Regions from separate parts of the Leclercia pneumoniae genome, predicted to be linked through region 1. Evidence: predicted binding sites of a transcription regulator. Region 1 holds the regulator's gene; the other holds the start of a gene.

Region 1 (8,112 bases):
ACGTTGAAAATGGATGAACAGGGCTGGTTGATGCCGGACGAGACGCTGCATTTCCACGTGGAACCTTTTGAAGGTGCCAATCTGCAGCCAGAGGCGCTGGCCTTTAACGGCATCGACCCGCACAATCCGCTGCGTGGCGCGGTAAGCGAATACGACGCTCTGCACGCCATCTTCAAAATGGTCCGCAAGGGGATGAAAGACCAGAACTGTAATCGCGCCATTATGGTCGCCCATAACGCGACCTTCGATCATAGCTTTATGATGGCTGCCGCCGAGCGCTCTTCCCTGAAACGCAACCCGTTCCACCCGTTTGTGACCTTTGACACCGCGGCCCTGAGCGGACTCGCGCTGGGTCAGACGGTGCTGTCTAAAGCCTGTATTACCGCGGGTATTGAATTTGATGGCAGCCAGGCACACTCAGCCCTCTATGATACTGAGCGTACCGCGGAGTTGTTTTGCGAGATCGTCAACCGCTGGAAACGCCTGGGCGGCTGGCCGCTGCCGATAGGCGACAGCGAGGAATAAAAAAAGCGACCGTAAGGTCGCTTTTTTGCATGGCGAGAGACGTTACTCTGCGCTCGGCTCTTCCGATTTGTACTTGGCAGCGGTCTCTTTGATGAGCTGCTGCAGTTCACCGCGCTGATACATCTCGATCAGGATATCGCAGCCGCCAACCAGTTCACCATCAACCCACAGCTGTGGGAAGGTCGGCCAGTTTGCGTATTTCGGCAGCTCGGCGCGAATGTCCGGGTTCTGCAGAATATCAACGTAAGCAAAACGCTCACCACAGGCAGAAAGCGCCTGCACTGCTTGTGCGGAAAAACCACAGCTTGGCAGCTTCGGAGAACCTTTCATGTACAGGAGAATCGGGTTTTCAGCGATTTGCTGCTGAATTTTTTCAATAGTGGTGCTCATGTCTTGCTTCCTTTAACTTCTGTTACGGCAATCGTCTGTCATTGTAGCGTTTCAGAACGACAACGGAAAATAACATTTTCGTCACGTTATCTATTGTATCGCGCTACCGATAAAGCTGCATTCTAAAAGTAACAAAACCCTGTTCTGTCCAGGGTTTTGTTCAGCGAATGTACAATACGCTCACTTTATGGTGATTTTTTTTGCGCTCGCTAACGAAACGTCGTTTTAGCGGTGAAAGTTTATTAACTTTGTCCCTTTTTATGGATTAGAATCGACGGGCTTTGTAAATCACACGCGGGTATTATTGTTGCCCGGAATTATTAGGGGATTGCCCAGTGGCGCGGATAAATAAAATCTCGATCACGCTCTGTGCTTTGCTGTTTACGACACTGACTTTCACCTCAACGGCGACCGCCTCAGAGCAGGCGCGGACCTCGGCCGTGCAAAAAAAACATCTGGTGAAAGTGACGGAACCCAAGAAAAAGAGCAGCAGCAAAAAAACCACGAAGAAAGAGAGCAGTAAAAAGAGCAGTAGCAAAAAAAACCTCGCAAAAACGCAGACCGCCTCCTCCAGTAAAAAAAGTAAAACCTCTTCCCGCACCGCGCCCAAAACCGCTTCTCGCGTGGTGACTGAAAAATGCACCGTCCGAAAAGGCCATAAAACCCGCTGCGTCAAAACCAGCAAGCCCACGACGCTTGCCGAGGCGCATAAAGTGCGGATGCAGAAAGCGCAAAAGACGGCAATGAATAAACTGATGGGCCAGATTGGTAAACCTTATCGCTGGGGTGGCAACTCGCCACGTACCGGTTTCGATTGCAGCGGTCTGGTCTGGTATGCCTATAAAGATCTGGTGAAGTTCCGTATTCCACGTACCGCCAATGAGATGTACCACCTGCGCGATGCCTCGCCGGTCAATCGCGGCGAACTGGAGAGCGGGGACCTGGTCTTCTTCCGCACTCAGGGTCGCGGTACCGCCGATCACGTGGGGGTGTATGTGGGCAATGGGAAGTTTATTCAGTCTCCACGTACAGGTCAGGATATTCAGATCACCTCCCTGAGTGAAGATTACTGGCAACGCCATTATGTGGGTGCCCGCCGCGTCATGACCCCGAAAACCATTCGTTAACGCCCCACCCCGCTGCAACTGCAGCGGGATTTACAACGCTTTAACCCCACTCCGCTATTTGCTACCCTAACCCTACACTCAATAAGGTTATTGGGTGCGCAAATAAAATAAGGAGTGAAGCAATGTCGTTCGAATTACCTGCATTACCATACGAAAAAATGGCGCTGGAACCTCATATTTCGGCAGAAACCCTCGAATACCATTACGGTAAACATCATCAGACCTATGTCACGAACCTGAACAATCTCATTGCGGGTACGGCTTTCGAAGGCAAATCCCTGGAAGAGATTATTCGGACTTCCGAAGCGGGCGTTTTCAACAACGCAGCGCAGGTGTGGAACCACACTTTCTACTGGCACTGCCTGGCACCAAATGCGGGCGGAGAACCAACAGGTGAACTGGCACAGGCGATTGCTGCAAGCTTCGGCAGCTTTGCTGATTTCAAAGCAAAATTTACCGATGCGGCGGTGAAGAACTTTGGCGCAGGCTGGACCTGGCTTGTGAAAGAGGCAGACGGCAAACTGGCCATCGTTTCAACCTCAAACGCCGGCACGCCGCTGACCACCAGCGCAACCCCGTTGATGACCGTGGACGTGTGGGAACATGCGTATTACATCGACTACCGTAACGCGCGCCCGAATTATCTGGAACATTTCTGGGCGCTGGTAAACTGGGACTTTGTGGCGAAGAATTTCGCTGCATAACGAAAACGCAGAAGGGTCACCCCTTCTGCGCTAGTATCTACTCCGCAACGCAGACCTGTTCAGGCTGACGACGACCCGACAGCAGCACCAGAAGCAAGCCAAAACCGGCTATCACCGCTCCCATCACTGGAACCACGCTGTAGCCCATTCCGCTGGAGATGACCGCACCACCCGCTGCCGCACCAAGCGCATTCCCGAGGTTAAACGCCCCGATATTCACCGAAGAGGACAATCCCGGCGCTTCGCTGGCAACCCGCATCACCCGCATCTGCAGTGGAGGCACCACGGCAAAGGTAGCGGCGCCCCATACCACCATGCTGATGGCTGCACCAATTTCACTGCGCGCCAGCCACGGAATGGCAAGCATGATGACAATCAGCAGCAGTAAAAAACCTTTCAGCGTGGCGGTGACCGAGCGATCCGCCAGCTTGCCGCCCAGATAGTTGCCAATGGAAAATCCGACGCCAATCAACACCAGCATGGCGGTGACAAACGCGGGTGTCGCATGGGTAATATCGCGCAACACCGGTGAGATATAGGTATAAAGGGTAAACATTGCCCCGGCACCCAGCACGGTGGTTAACAGCGCAGAAAGCACTTGCGGACGCAGTAACACCGCCAGCTCTTTACGCACCTCCGGACGCTCACCCGCGCTCCCTTTCGGTAAAGAGAAGTAGAGGGCGACCATCGCCACCATACCTAACCCGGCCGTGGCGAAGAAAGACATACGCCAGCCAATGGTTTCCCCCAGCCAGGTAGCTGCCGGAACGCCGCCGATATTGGCGATGGTGAGACCCATAAACATGGTCGCCACGGCGCTGGCCTGCTTATGTTTAGGTACCACGCTGGCCGCGACCACCGAGCCGAGGCCGAAGAACGCCCCATGATTAAGGCTGGTCAGGATGCGCGAGAGCATCAGGGTGCTGTAATCCGGCGCTACGGCAGAGAGCACATTGCCGACGGTGAAAATTGCCATCAGGAAAATAAGTGCGTTGCGGCGTGCGCGGTGAGAGAGAAGAAGCGTCATCAACGGCGCCCCCACCATCACGCCGATGGCATAAGCACTGATCAGCATCCCCGCCGTCGGGATAGAGACATCTACGCCACGGGCAATTACCGGGAGTAATCCCATGGGAGAGAATTCAGTCGTGCCAATCCCGAAGGCACCTATCGCCAGGGCCAGCAGGGGAAAATTGATTTTCATACGTCAACTCCAGAAACCGTGTCTTGATGCGACACAGAACAGTGAAGGCGAAAGCATGACATCAATCACAAAAAATGAGAAGTTAACAATTGCGCAAAAGATTTTTGCCAGAAGGGTAACAATCAGGAAAGGCAGGAGGGAGATGATACTCCCCCCAGTCACTCAGTGCAGAATCGCGGTAAAACTTGCCGCAACAATCAGACCCAGAACAATGATGGTGGTTGTCAGCGAAAACTTAAGATCGGTATTCATCAATTTTTCTCCTTATAATCCCCCCACGAAAAGTGAGCCTGCTCATTTTTACACAACTTACGCTAAAAATCTTGCAGGATTTAGTGCGATATCCGTTTTTGCTCTTCCCCTTTTGGTCAAGATCAGACAAAATTCCAGGCTTAATTTATTAGCGTACCGGCCATTGACCCCCTCCTGACGTCCTGTGTCGTTTTCCCGGCGTACCGCAATTCAGATTGCGCAATTAGGGTGAGAGAAGGCAATCGTTTACCTTTCGGTTTTTCAGGAGTTTAGGATATGGTCTGGAGTGACATCTAATGGCAACAATCAAAGACGTAGCGAAACGAGCAAACGTTTCCACTACAACCGTATCACATGTAATTAACAAAACGCGTTTTGTCGCTGAAGAGACGCGTAATGCCGTCTGGGCGGCGATCAAAGAGCTGCACTATTCACCGAGCGCGGTCGCTCGCAGCCTGAAAGTGAATCACACCAAATCTATCGGCTTGTTAGCAACCAGTAGCGAAGCGCCCTACTTTGCCGAGATTATCGAAGCCGTGGAGAAAAACTGCTTCCAGAAGGGCTATACCCTGATTCTTGGCAACGCGTGGAATAACCTGGAAAAGCAGCGGGCCTATTTATCGATGATGGCGCAAAAGCGTGTCGACGGTCTGCTGGTGATGTGTTCAGAGTACCCGGAACCCGTGCTGACGATGCTGGAAGAGTATCGCAATATCCCGATGGTGGTGATGGACTGGGGTGAAGCGAAAGCTGACTTTACCGACTCCGTTATCGATAACGCCTTCGAGGGGGGTTACATGGCGGGGCGTTATCTGATTGAACGCGGACACCGTGAAATCGGCGTTATCCCCGGCCCGCTGGAGCGTAATACCGGCGCCGGACGTCTGGCTGGGTTTATGAAAGCGATGGAAGAGGCGCTGATCACCGTGCCAGAAAACTGGATTGTGCAGGGCGATTTTGAGCCCGAGTCCGGCTATCGTGCCATGCAGCAGATCCTCTCCCAATCTCCGCGCCCGACCGCCGTGTTCTGCGGGGGAGATGTGATGGCGATGGGCGCGCTCTGCGCTGCAGACGAGATGGGACTGCGGGTGCCGCAAGACATTTCGTTGATCGGGTATGATAACGTGCGCAACGCGCGCTTCTTCACCCCGGCTCTGACCACCATCCATCAGCCTAAAGATTTCCTCGGTGAAACCGCGTTTAACATGCTGCTGGATCGCATCGTCAATAAGCGAGAAGAGTCGCAATCAATTGAAGTGCATCCCCGCCTTATTGAACGCCGCTCGGTGGCCGACGGCCCGTTCCGCGATTATCGCCGTTAATCCTCCTGCGGAGCCAGCGCGTCTGGCTCCCGCAACCACTCCCTGTTCATCGTTTCGCTATCCCCAAGATAATCCAGCAGCCAGGCCAGCGCAGGCGACATGTCATTCTGTTGCCATGTCAGGCAGCAGGCCGCATCCGGGAAGGGATTCTCAAGTTGCAACGCCACCCATTTGCCGGCATCGATCCAGGGGCGGGCAAAATGGGCGGGAACCATCCCCACGCAGAGCCCGGCAGAGAGGCAATCGGCAGAGGATGCCCAGTCCGGGGCAACGATTCGCCGCTGGTTATCCAGCAGCCAGGTAATGCGTTTGGGTAATGAGCGGGAGGTATCTTCCAGCACCAGCGAGGGCCAGCTGCGCAAGGTATCATCGCTGAGCGGCCCTGGCATCGCCGCCAGCGGATGGTGGCTTGCCACCACGCAGTACCAGCTGAGGGTTCCCATATCGCGAAACGCCCAGCGCCCACCCACGGGGATGGCCTGAGTCGCGCCGATCGCCATCTCTACCCGGCCATCGGCCAGCGCATCCCAGACGCCATTGAACACCTCCTGCGAGACGCGCAGCTCCACATCAGAAAAGTGGCGATAAAAATCGAGGATCATCTGGCGGGTACGCTCGGGGCGGACGATATTATCCACGGCGATAGAGAGGTGCCCGCGCCAGCCATTCGCAATCTGCTGGCACTGCTCGCGGGTGATCTGCATTTTTTTGATAACAGAGCGCCCTTCTTTCAAAAACCATGCCCCTGCCGGGGTCAGTTCCACGTCACGGTGGCGGCGTTCAAACAGCGGCACCGCCAGCCACTCCTCCAGCTGGCGCACCGTATAGCTGATGGCAGAAGGCACGCGATGCAGCTCTTGCGCTGCGCCGCTAAAGCTGCCGTTACGAGCTACCGCATCTACGACTTCAAGGGAATATTCTGACCACATTTTCTGCCTGCAAATTTTTTGAATGCAACCGCCAAATATTAGCGTTTCACAAGCGGTATTGCACTCTCTACACTCAGCGGCTGCCACACCTGCATACAAAATGGGGAAAACCATCGTGACACCCGGGAAAGGATTTTTAGTCTGGCTTGGCGGCTTAAGCGTGCTGGGCTTTCTTGCAACCGATATGTACCTGCCCGCTTTTGCGGCGATGCAGGAAGATTTACAAACGCCAGCCGCTGCCATCAGCGCCAGCCTGAGCGTGTTCCTGGCCGGCTTCGCCTTTGCGCAGTTGCTCTGGGGGCCGCTCTCCGATCGCTTGGGTCGTAAACCAATCTTGCTGACCGGTTTAGCGATTTTCGCTGTCGGCTGCCTCGGCATGCTATGGGTGCGCGATGCGACCTGGCTGCTGGTATTACGATTCGTGCAGGCCGTGGGCGTATGTGCTGCGGCGGTCACCTGGCAGGCGCTGGTGACAGACTACTATCCGGCGTCCCGTACCAACCGTATATTTGCCACCATTATGCCGCTGGTCGGGCTCTCCCCTGCTCTCGCCCCGCTGCTGGGCAGCTGGCTACTGGCTCACTTTGACTGGCAAGCCATCTTTGCCGTCTTGTTCGCGATTACGCTGTTGTTGATGCTTCCGGCCTTCACCCTTAAACGCCGTAGCGTGCAGCATGTTAGCGCCGCCGCACCCGTCACCTTCACTACGCTCCTGCGCACCCGCGCGTATCGTGGCAACGTGCTGATTTATGCCGCCTGCTCCGCCAGCTTCTTCGCCTGGCTGACCGGTTCGCCGTTTATTCTCAACGAAATGGGTTACAGCCCGGCCGTAATTGGCCTGAGCTATGTGCCGCAGACTATCGCCTTTCTGGTTGGCGGCTATGGTTGCCGCGCAGCCCTGCAAAAATGGCACGGGCATCAGATGCTGCCATGGCTGCTGGTGTTGTATGCCCTGAGTGTGGTTGCCACCTGGGGGGTCGGTTTTATCCCCGGCGCGAACCTCGTGGAGTTGCTGATCCCGTTCTGTCTGATGGCGGTGGCTAACGGCGCGATCTACCCGATTGTGGTAGCGCAGGCGTTGCGTCCCTTCCCACAGGCCACCGGGAGCGCAGCGGCGCTGCAAAATACATTGCAGCTGGGGCTCTGTTTCCTGGCGAGCCTGCTTGTCTCCTGGCTTATTGCGACACCGCTGCTGACGACCACCAGCGTGATGCTGGCCACCGTGGCGCTGGCGGGGCTGGGCTATCGGATGCAGTATGTAAAAGCATCAGAGCAGCACGAAACGCTGCAGCCAGAATCCTCAGAAGCATAGTGCCGCCAGACATTATGTTAAAAATCAGTTATTAGCCTGCTAACAACTTTCTGTTGAAGGAGGCTTTTTTCAGGCCTATACTGAGTTCGCGGTCTAATAATAACGATACTTATTATGTAGTAACGGGAGCCGGAGCGCTCCCGTTTCACCATGGAAGGCCTTTCGGCAAGGGTCACCTCCCTTCCTCTGTTCTACGTCGGATACTAGCCTCGCGGGAAAGCCGTGAGATTTCTCACAAACCAAAAGAGCGTCTACGCTGTTTAAAGGTTCTGATCACAGCGAGTGATGGAGAAGCTATGAGTTCATCGTGTATAGAAGAAGTCACCATCCGGGACGACAACTGGTTC
Region 2 (8,112 bases), 1.6 Mb from region 1:
GCTGGCCTATTGTCCATAAGACAACGCTTAGTTGAATAGTTCACGGACGTGATAAATACCCTCTTTCGCCAACTGGAAGGCGATAAACCACATCACCAGCCCCACCAGGATGTTGATAATGCGCTGGGCTTTGGCGGTGCGCAGTCGCGGAGCCAGCCAGGCGGCGAGCAGCGCCAGACTGAAGAACCAGAGGAATGAGGCGCTAATTGTCCCCAGCGCAAACCAGCGCTTCGGCTCTACGTCGAGCTGTCCCCCCAGACTGCCCAGTACGACAAAGGTATCAAGATAAACGTGCGGATTAAGCCAGGTGACGGCCAGCATAGTGACAATCAACTTCCAGCGTCCCTGCTTCATTACCCCGGCGGTCGCCAGTTCCAGATTACTGCTCATCGCGGTTTTCAGGGCGCCAAAGCCATACCAGAGTAAAAACGCCACCCCGCCCCAGGTCACCAGCGCCATCAGCCACGGTGACTGCATTAACAGGGCGCTGCCACCAAAGATCCCCGCGCAAATGAGCAGCAGATCGCTCACGGCACATAGCAGCGCAATCATCAGGTGATACTGGCGACGTATCCCCTGATTCATCACAAAGGCATTTTGTGGGCCGAGGGGAAGTATCATGGCCGCACCTAGAGCAAGCCCTTGAAAATAATAGGATAACATTCTTAATGTCTCATACTGTTGTCTTAAGTGCAGACTATACTGCGAGAGCGTCATTAGTTGAAATTGATATTATTAATTGTTAATTAAAATAATTAATGGCAGCAGTGATTATTGTATAACAGAATCAATTCCGTTTATTTAACTCACCAGGGATTGGTATGAAACCTCATCGTAGATTGTTTTGTCTGTCGTTAGTTCTCACTGCCCTTTTCATATCCTGCGCTGTTGGCCATGCGCAAACTGTGTTGCGCTACACCGATCACGAACCCTATGGCAACATGCGAACACGAGCCATCAACGAGATTTTTTTCCATGCAGTTGAGCGTGAATCTCAGGGAAAGGTAAAAATAGAAGCTCACTGGGGAGGTGAGCTCTCCGCCAGCTACAATGCGCTTACCACCGTTGCCGAAGGCAAAATAGCGGATATGGGTATTGTGGTTCCGGAGTATTCACCCGCCCAACTCCCTCTGCACCAGATTTTCAAAAGCTTCCCTGTTGGGCCGGATACGGGCGCAGCTCAGGTCGCCTTTTTTAAACACATATTTTTGCAGAATCCACAGTTCAGCCGCGAGCTGAACAACAACAACCTGATCAATCTGCAATTTTTCCTGGGCTATCCAGCCGGATTTTTCAGCACGGTACCGTCGCTACGGTTCGATGCGCTGGAGGGAACCCGCTGGCGCACAGCCAGCTTTTGGCACCAGGCGTGGCTCAGGAACGCGGGAGGAACGCCAATCTCAATGCCCTGGAACAACAATATTAGCGGGGCGTTGCGCAGCGGGCAGCTTGATGGTCTTCTGGTAAATCTTGATAGCGCCTGGGACATTCAGGCGCAGCGCGCTGCGCCGTGGGTAAGTTACTCTCCCGCGATGTGGCTGGGACATGTTTATCTATTAGCGATTAATAAAGAGGTGTGGGCGGCGCTGGATGCAAAAGATCAGGCTGCCATTCAACGGGCGGCGGCATCAACGGAAAAGCAACTGGGCACGCTACTCGACAAGAGTGTTCGTTCCCTGGGTAAGCGGATGGCAAAAGAGGGGGCTCACCTTCACATCCTGAGCCATGCAGAGCTCGCGCGTTGGCAGGAAGCCACGAATTATCAACAGGTACAGGCAGAATGGATCCAGATTCAGGAAGAGAAAGGCAATAAAGATGCCGCTCTGATAATGCGTGCCGTGGGATTAGCGCTTAAGGATGCCTTGCAAAAATAGCCTTTAAACGACGCCCCCGCGATGCGTGGGCGTCATTAAACGGGTGTCAGTTATTCACTCGCGTTCTCTTTCACTCGCTTAAAGTTAACGTCCATCTGCGGATACGGGAAGCTAATACCGTTGGCATCGAAATCACGTTTGATGCGCTCCAGTACGTCCCAGTAAACGCTCTGCAGATCGCTGCTGTTACTCCAGACACGAACCACAAAGTTAATTGATGAGGCACCCAGCTCGTTGAGACGCACCGTCTTTTCACGATCGTTCAGAATACGATCGTCGGAGTCGATGATGTTGGTGAGCAGCTGTTTCACTTTATCAATATCAGAATCATACGCGACACCAATAATAAACTCGTTACGACGTACCGGTTCGCGTGAGAAGTTGATGATGTTATTAGCGATGATTTTACCGTTCGGGATGACCACGATACGGCCATCTACGGTACGCATAGTGGTAGAGAAGATCTGCACCTGCAATACCGTACCTGCCACCCCACCCAGATCAACGTACTCGCCGGAGCGGAACGGGCGGAAGGTCACCAGCAGCACGCCAGCCGCCAGGTTCGACAGAGAACCCTGCAACGCCAGGCCAATCGCCAGACCGGCGGCACCCAATACGGCGATAACCGATGCCGTTTGCACCCCCACGCGGCCAAGCGCGGCGATCAGCGTAAAGGCAATAATACCGTAACGAACCAGCGCGGAGAGAAAGTCCGCAACCGTGGCATCAATGTGACGCGCGCGCATTACGCGGTTAACCGCATTCGAAATGATTCGTGCGACAATCATCCCGATGATGATGATCGCAATCGCCGCAACGATGTTTACCGCATAACTCAGCAGTAGCGCCTGGTTACGCACCAGCCAGGAGCCAGCGTTATTGATGCTATCTACAACACCGAGATCTTCCATTTATCTATCCTTATGCTCATTCAACGTCAGAACCCTCCCACAGAGGGACAGGCAAGTGAGTAAAGGGTAAACAAAAAGCCAGGGTTTTGCCAAACAGATCACAAAATCAGGATTTACAGCTTATTGAAAAAGCATAAAAAAAGGCCCGCACAGGCGGGCCTTTCTGAGGCTGTTAGCAGCGCAAATTACAGAACGTCAACCGCGTTCAGCTCTTTGAAGGCCTGCTCCAGACGCGTCACCATGGATGACTGGGCAGCACGCAGCCATACGCGCGGATCGTAGTATTTCTTGTTCGGCTGGTCTTCGCCTTTCGGGTTACCCAGCTGACCTTGCAGATACGCTTCGTTGGTTTTGTAGTACTGCAGGATACCGTCCCAGGTTGCCCATTGGGTATCGGTATCGATGTTCATTTTGATAACGCCGTAGCTGACGGAATCTTTGATTTCCTGAGCAGAAGAACCGGAACCGCCGTGGAAGACGAAGTTCAGGCTGTTGTGCGGCAGGTTGTGTTTCTTAGAAACGTATTCCTGAGAATCACGCAGGATGGTCGGGGTCAGAACCACGTTACCTGGTTTGTAAACGCCGTGCACGTTACCGAAGGACGCTGCGATAGTGAAGCGTGGGCTGATTTTGCTCAGCTCGGTGTAAGCGTAATCAACATCTTCTGGCTGAGTGTACAGGGCAGAAGCGTCCATGTGGCTGTTGTCCACGCCGTCTTCTTCTCCACCGGTGCAACCCAGTTCGATTTCCAGAGTCATGTCCATTTTGGCCATACGCGCCAGATATTTGGAGCAGATCTCGATGTTCTCTTCCAGAGACTCTTCAGACAGGTCGATCATGTGAGAAGAGAACAGTGGCTTGCCGGTAGCTGCGTAGTGTTTTTCACCCGCATCCAGCAGACCATCGATCCACGGCAGCAGTTTCTTCGCGCAGTGGTCAGTGTGCAGGATGACTGGAACACCGTAATGTTCAGCCATCTGGTGTACATGGTGTGCACCAGAGATAGCACCCAGGATAGCCGCGCCCTGAGGAACGTCAGTTTTCACGCCTTTACCTGCGATGAACGCAGCACCACCGTTGGAGAACTGAACGATAACCGGTGCTTTAACTTTCGCAGCGGCTTCCAGTACGGCGTTGATGGAGTCGGTACCCACGCAGTTAACAGCAGGCAGAGCAAAGTTGTTTTCTTTAGCTACCTGGAACACTTTCTGAACGTCATCACCGGTGATTACGCCAGGTTTTACGAAATCAAAAATTTTAGACATGTTGCGAGTCCTGTATCTTCGGCCTTGGAAAGGGATGCGTGCTTTAAAGCGCGCTAATAATTGGGCAGGTTACCCTGCCCTTAAATGGCTTACTTCTTCGCGCGCTCTTCGAGCATTGCTACTGCCGGCAGAACTTTGCCTTCCACGAATTCGAGGAATGCGCCGCCGCCAGTGGAGATGTAGGAGATTTTGTCGGAAATACCGAACAGGTCGATTGCCGCCAGGGTGTCACCACCGCCTGCGATGGAGAACGCTTCGCTGTCAGCAATCGCGTTAGCCACGGTTTCAGTACCTTTACGGAAGTTCGGGAATTCGAACACGCCAACCGGGCCATTCCACAGAATGGTTTTGGCGTTTTTCAGGATCTCTGCCAGACGCTGTGCAGAGACGTCGCCGAGGTCCAGAATCTGCTCTTCATCTTTAATGTCAGAGACAGATTTCAGGGTCGCGGTCGCGGTTTCAGAGAACTCGGTCGCCACGCGAACGTCGGTTGGAACCGGGATATCGCAGGTAGTCAGCAGGCGTTTCGCTTCATCAACCAGATCGGCTTCGTACAGGGATTTACCCACGTTGTGGCCCTGGGCCGCGACGAAGGTGTTCGCGATACCACCGCCAACGATCAGCTGGTCAGCGATTTTGGACAGAGAGTCCAGAACGGTCAGTTTGGTAGACACTTTAGAACCGCCGACGATAGCAACCATCGGACGTGCTGGTTCTTTCAGGGCTTTACCCAGTGCTTCCAGTTCGTCAGCCAGCAGTGGGCCTGCACAGGCGACATCAGCGAATTTACCGATACCGTGGGTAGAGGCTTGCGCGCGGTGAGCGGTACCAAAGGCATCCATAACGAATACGTCACAGAGTGCAGCATATTTTTTGGACAGCGCTTCGTCGTCTTTCTTCTCGCCTTTGTTAAAGCGAACGTTTTCCAGCACTACCAGCTCGCCTTCAGCCACTTCAACGCCATCCAGGTAATCTTTTACCAGGCGCACCGGGCTGGACAGTTTGTCTTTCAGGTAATTAACAACCGGCAGCAGAGAAAACTCTTCGTTGTACTCGCCTTCGGTCGGACGACCCAGGTGGGAAGTTACCATCACTTTAGCGCCTTGTTTCAGGGCCAGTTCGATGGTCGGCAGAGAAGCACGGATACGCGCGTCACTGGTCACTTTGCCGTCTTTAACCGGTACGTTCAGATCTGCACGGATGAAAACGCGTTTACCAGCCAGATCCAGATCGGTCATCTTAATTACAGACATGGTGAATCCTCTCGTTGATTCTTAAAGTTTTGCAGGCGCTTTACGCGCCTTACCTGAAACCTTTAGCGGCCATTGCTAACGTGGTGTCGAGCATCCGGTTAGCAAAGCCCCATTCGTTGTCGCACCAGACCAGCGTTTTGATTAAGTGCGCTCCACTGACCCGCGTTTGGGTGCCATCGACAATGGCACTGTGCGGATCGTGGTTGAAATCAATTGAGACCAACGGTAATTCCGTATAGTCAACTATACCATGAAATGCTTGCTGTGCCGCTTTTTGCAGCAACAGGTTGACTTCACTGGCTTTTACCGGTTTTTTCACGGTAACGCTGAGGTCAATTGCCGTCACGTTGATGGTCGGTACGCGCACGGCAATGGCTTCAAAACGGTCGTTAAACTGCGGGAAAATGCGCGAAATACCGGCGGCCAGTTTGGTATCGACCGGGATAATCGACTGGCTCGCAGCACGCGTGCGTCGCAGGTCAGGATGATAGGCATCAATAACCTGCTGATCGTGCATGGCAGAGTGGATTGTGGTGACGGTACCCGACTCGATGCCATACGCATCATCTAACAGTTTAATGACCGGAATAATGCAGTTGGTGGTGCAGGAAGCATTGGAGACAAGGCGGTGTTCAGCTTGCAGTTCATGGTGATTCACACCAAAGACCACAGTAGCATCGAGATCGTTGCCGCCAGGATGAGAGAAAAGAACCTTTTTCGCGCCCGCCGCAAGATGCGCTTCGCCATGCTCGCGGCTGCCGTATACGCCGGTGCAGTCGAGCACCACATCTATGCCCAGCTCGCGCCAGGGCAGCGCATCAAGGCTGCGTTCATGCAGAACCCGAATGGCATCGTCACCGACAAAAAGCTGCTCTCTTTCCTGACGAACGTCCCAGGCAAAGCGCCCATGGCTGGTGTCATATTTCAACAAATGCGCCATGCCAGCAGCATCGGCCAGTTCATTGATTGCCACCACGGTGATTTCCGCACGGCGCCCGGATTCATATAAAGCACGAACCACGTTGCGTCCGATGCGACCGAAGCCATTAATCGCTATGCGTACGGTCATAAGTCTCCTGCAAGGCTATCCTTGATTCGAGGTGGCTGACAGAGTAATGCAGCGACGCTCAGAGGGGAATGCTTGCCTGTCACAAACTGCAACTGATTGGTCATTTGTCGAACACATAATCGACTGAAACGCTTCAGCCAGAATAAGCGAAACGTGGAATAAAAGGAACGTTCCAGCGGAGTGATTCGCCATTTATCTGACTTGCGTCACATTTTCTCCGTTAAAAGCGCGTCCAATTATTCCAGTCAGGCAAACCTGTATTCCCCTGCTGCCGTCATCTGCAATACCACATCAGCCTGGCGACTCTGACTAAGCACACGATCGACGTTTGGCCCATCTGTGCGCAGATAAAATGCCTGCGCCTCGTCTGGTGATAACCCCCCTGCTATCTTGCGCTGCACCAGCCGTTCACGCAGCGCCGATGGCGGGGCTGTGATAAATACCGATAAATCACAAAATACTTCCAGCGCTTTCCATTTCTCGTCATCGAGCAGGAGCCAGTTGCCTTCAACGATCGCAATACTCGCCGTTACCGTAATAGCCGCTTCGACAGGATCGTGTTTTTGTCTGTCATACTGCGGCCAGAGTGCGATTGGCTCGCGAAGCTGAGCCAAATTTGCGGCAAGTTTATCAACGTTAAAGGTCTCCAGAGCGCCTTTAAACGTGCGTAAATGGTTGGCGTCCAGCCAGGTGTTGTAGTGATGGAAACCGTCCATCGGCAGCGTCTGGATGCTGGGCAGGTCGGGGGCTTGCCGGGAGAGGTACTCCCAGAACGTTGTGAGCGTCGATTTACCTGTCCCCGGGGGGGCGCTGAGGAAAACAACGGTTCTGGATTGCGGGTTCTCCCTGTGTCGCTTCGCTATGTGCTGTAGCAAGGGAAGATGTACGTTTTGGATTTCATCATCTGAATACTGAGCGTCAACCGGTAATCCATTCACCGTCAGGCTAATTTTCACGGGTCTAATTCCTTAAGTATTGCCGTTATCGCCAGCGTCATTGCCGTTTTGACCATGCCCGTAAACCGCACTTCAGACCACGCGGCAAAGTCAGCAAACTTCATCGACTCAAGGGCGTTAAATAAGGTGGCATTGCGGGTAATGCTATTCACGTTGCTGATGAAATCCCAGGTGATGTCATCTGCAAAACCCGGGATCTCTTTTTGCTCCTGAAGATAGTGATAGAACTGCGAGAAATGGGTGATATCGGCATACAACCATTTCTCCATTTTCCCCAGGGCAAAAATCAAACGCAGCGCCACGGTAATATCGTCTAACGGCCCGCTTTGCGCGAGTAACGGCTTCACTGCATATTCCACAATTTCTTCATCATTATTGACGAACAACGACGGCAGAAAACGTCTGATACCCAGCAGCAAGATCTCATTTGCTTTTGCCATAAACGCGAGTAAATCCGTCTGAGCATCCAGTTGCTCAATTACGTCGTCTTCGATTAGCGTCGTCATTCGTTTCTCGATAAATCACCATGAATGCAGAGAGTCTATAATATTACACGTCCGGTCCGCGCCGCCGATGAGTAAAGTTTGCGTGCGCACGCCGTCCGTCACCTGTTGAATGCCATTGACGAGATCGCCTCCGGTCACGCCCGTGGCGGAGAAAATAACGTCCTCGCCTGCAACGAGTTCGCCCAGTGAGTAGACGCGGTTTATTATCACGCCCATTGCTTCACAGCGCAGGCGTTCGCTGGCGGCGATACGATGATTCTCTTCCGACTCCCCTTTCG

Evidence for each region. The regulator PurR, encoded in region 1, represses purine synthesis genes. The targets are predictions, from matches to a motif close to CANGCAAACGTTTGCNTG.
Region 2: the regulator PurR is predicted to act here: its motif matches at 6,434-6,451, upstream of epd (erythrose-4-phosphate dehydrogenase).

What each region holds. Positions count from the first base shown of each region.
Region 1 is NZ_CP071383.1:1,915,305-1,923,416, reverse strand. It holds gene rnt (ribonuclease T) at 1-525, shown strand, start outside; gene grxD (Grx4 family monothiol glutaredoxin) at 568-915, opposite strand; gene JZ655_RS09255 (C40 family peptidase) at 1,251-2,042, shown strand; gene sodB (superoxide dismutase [Fe]) at 2,165-2,746, shown strand; gene JZ655_RS09245 (MFS transporter) at 2,784-3,950, opposite strand; gene cydH (cytochrome bd-I oxidase subunit CydH) at 4,113-4,202, opposite strand; gene purR (HTH-type transcriptional repressor PurR) at 4,499-5,524, shown strand; gene punR (DNA-binding transcriptional activator PunR) at 5,521-6,453, opposite strand; gene punC (purine nucleoside transporter PunC) at 6,569-7,765, shown strand; gene cfa (cyclopropane fatty acyl phospholipid synthase) at 8,062-8,112, shown strand, end outside.
Region 2 is NZ_CP071383.1:3,531,826-3,539,937, forward strand. It holds gene argO (arginine exporter ArgO) at 28-663, opposite strand; gene dctP (TRAP transporter substrate-binding protein DctP) at 906-1,874, shown strand; gene JZ655_RS17110 (small-conductance mechanosensitive channel MscS) at 1,925-2,785, opposite strand; gene fbaA (class II fructose-bisphosphate aldolase) at 2,971-4,050, opposite strand; gene pgk (phosphoglycerate kinase) at 4,140-5,303, opposite strand; gene epd (erythrose-4-phosphate dehydrogenase) at 5,353-6,372, opposite strand; gene JZ655_RS17130 (nucleoside/nucleotide kinase family protein) at 6,618-7,328, opposite strand; gene JZ655_RS17135 (MltR family transcriptional regulator) at 7,325-7,834, opposite strand; gene glpX (class II fructose-bisphosphatase) at 7,850-8,112, opposite strand, start outside.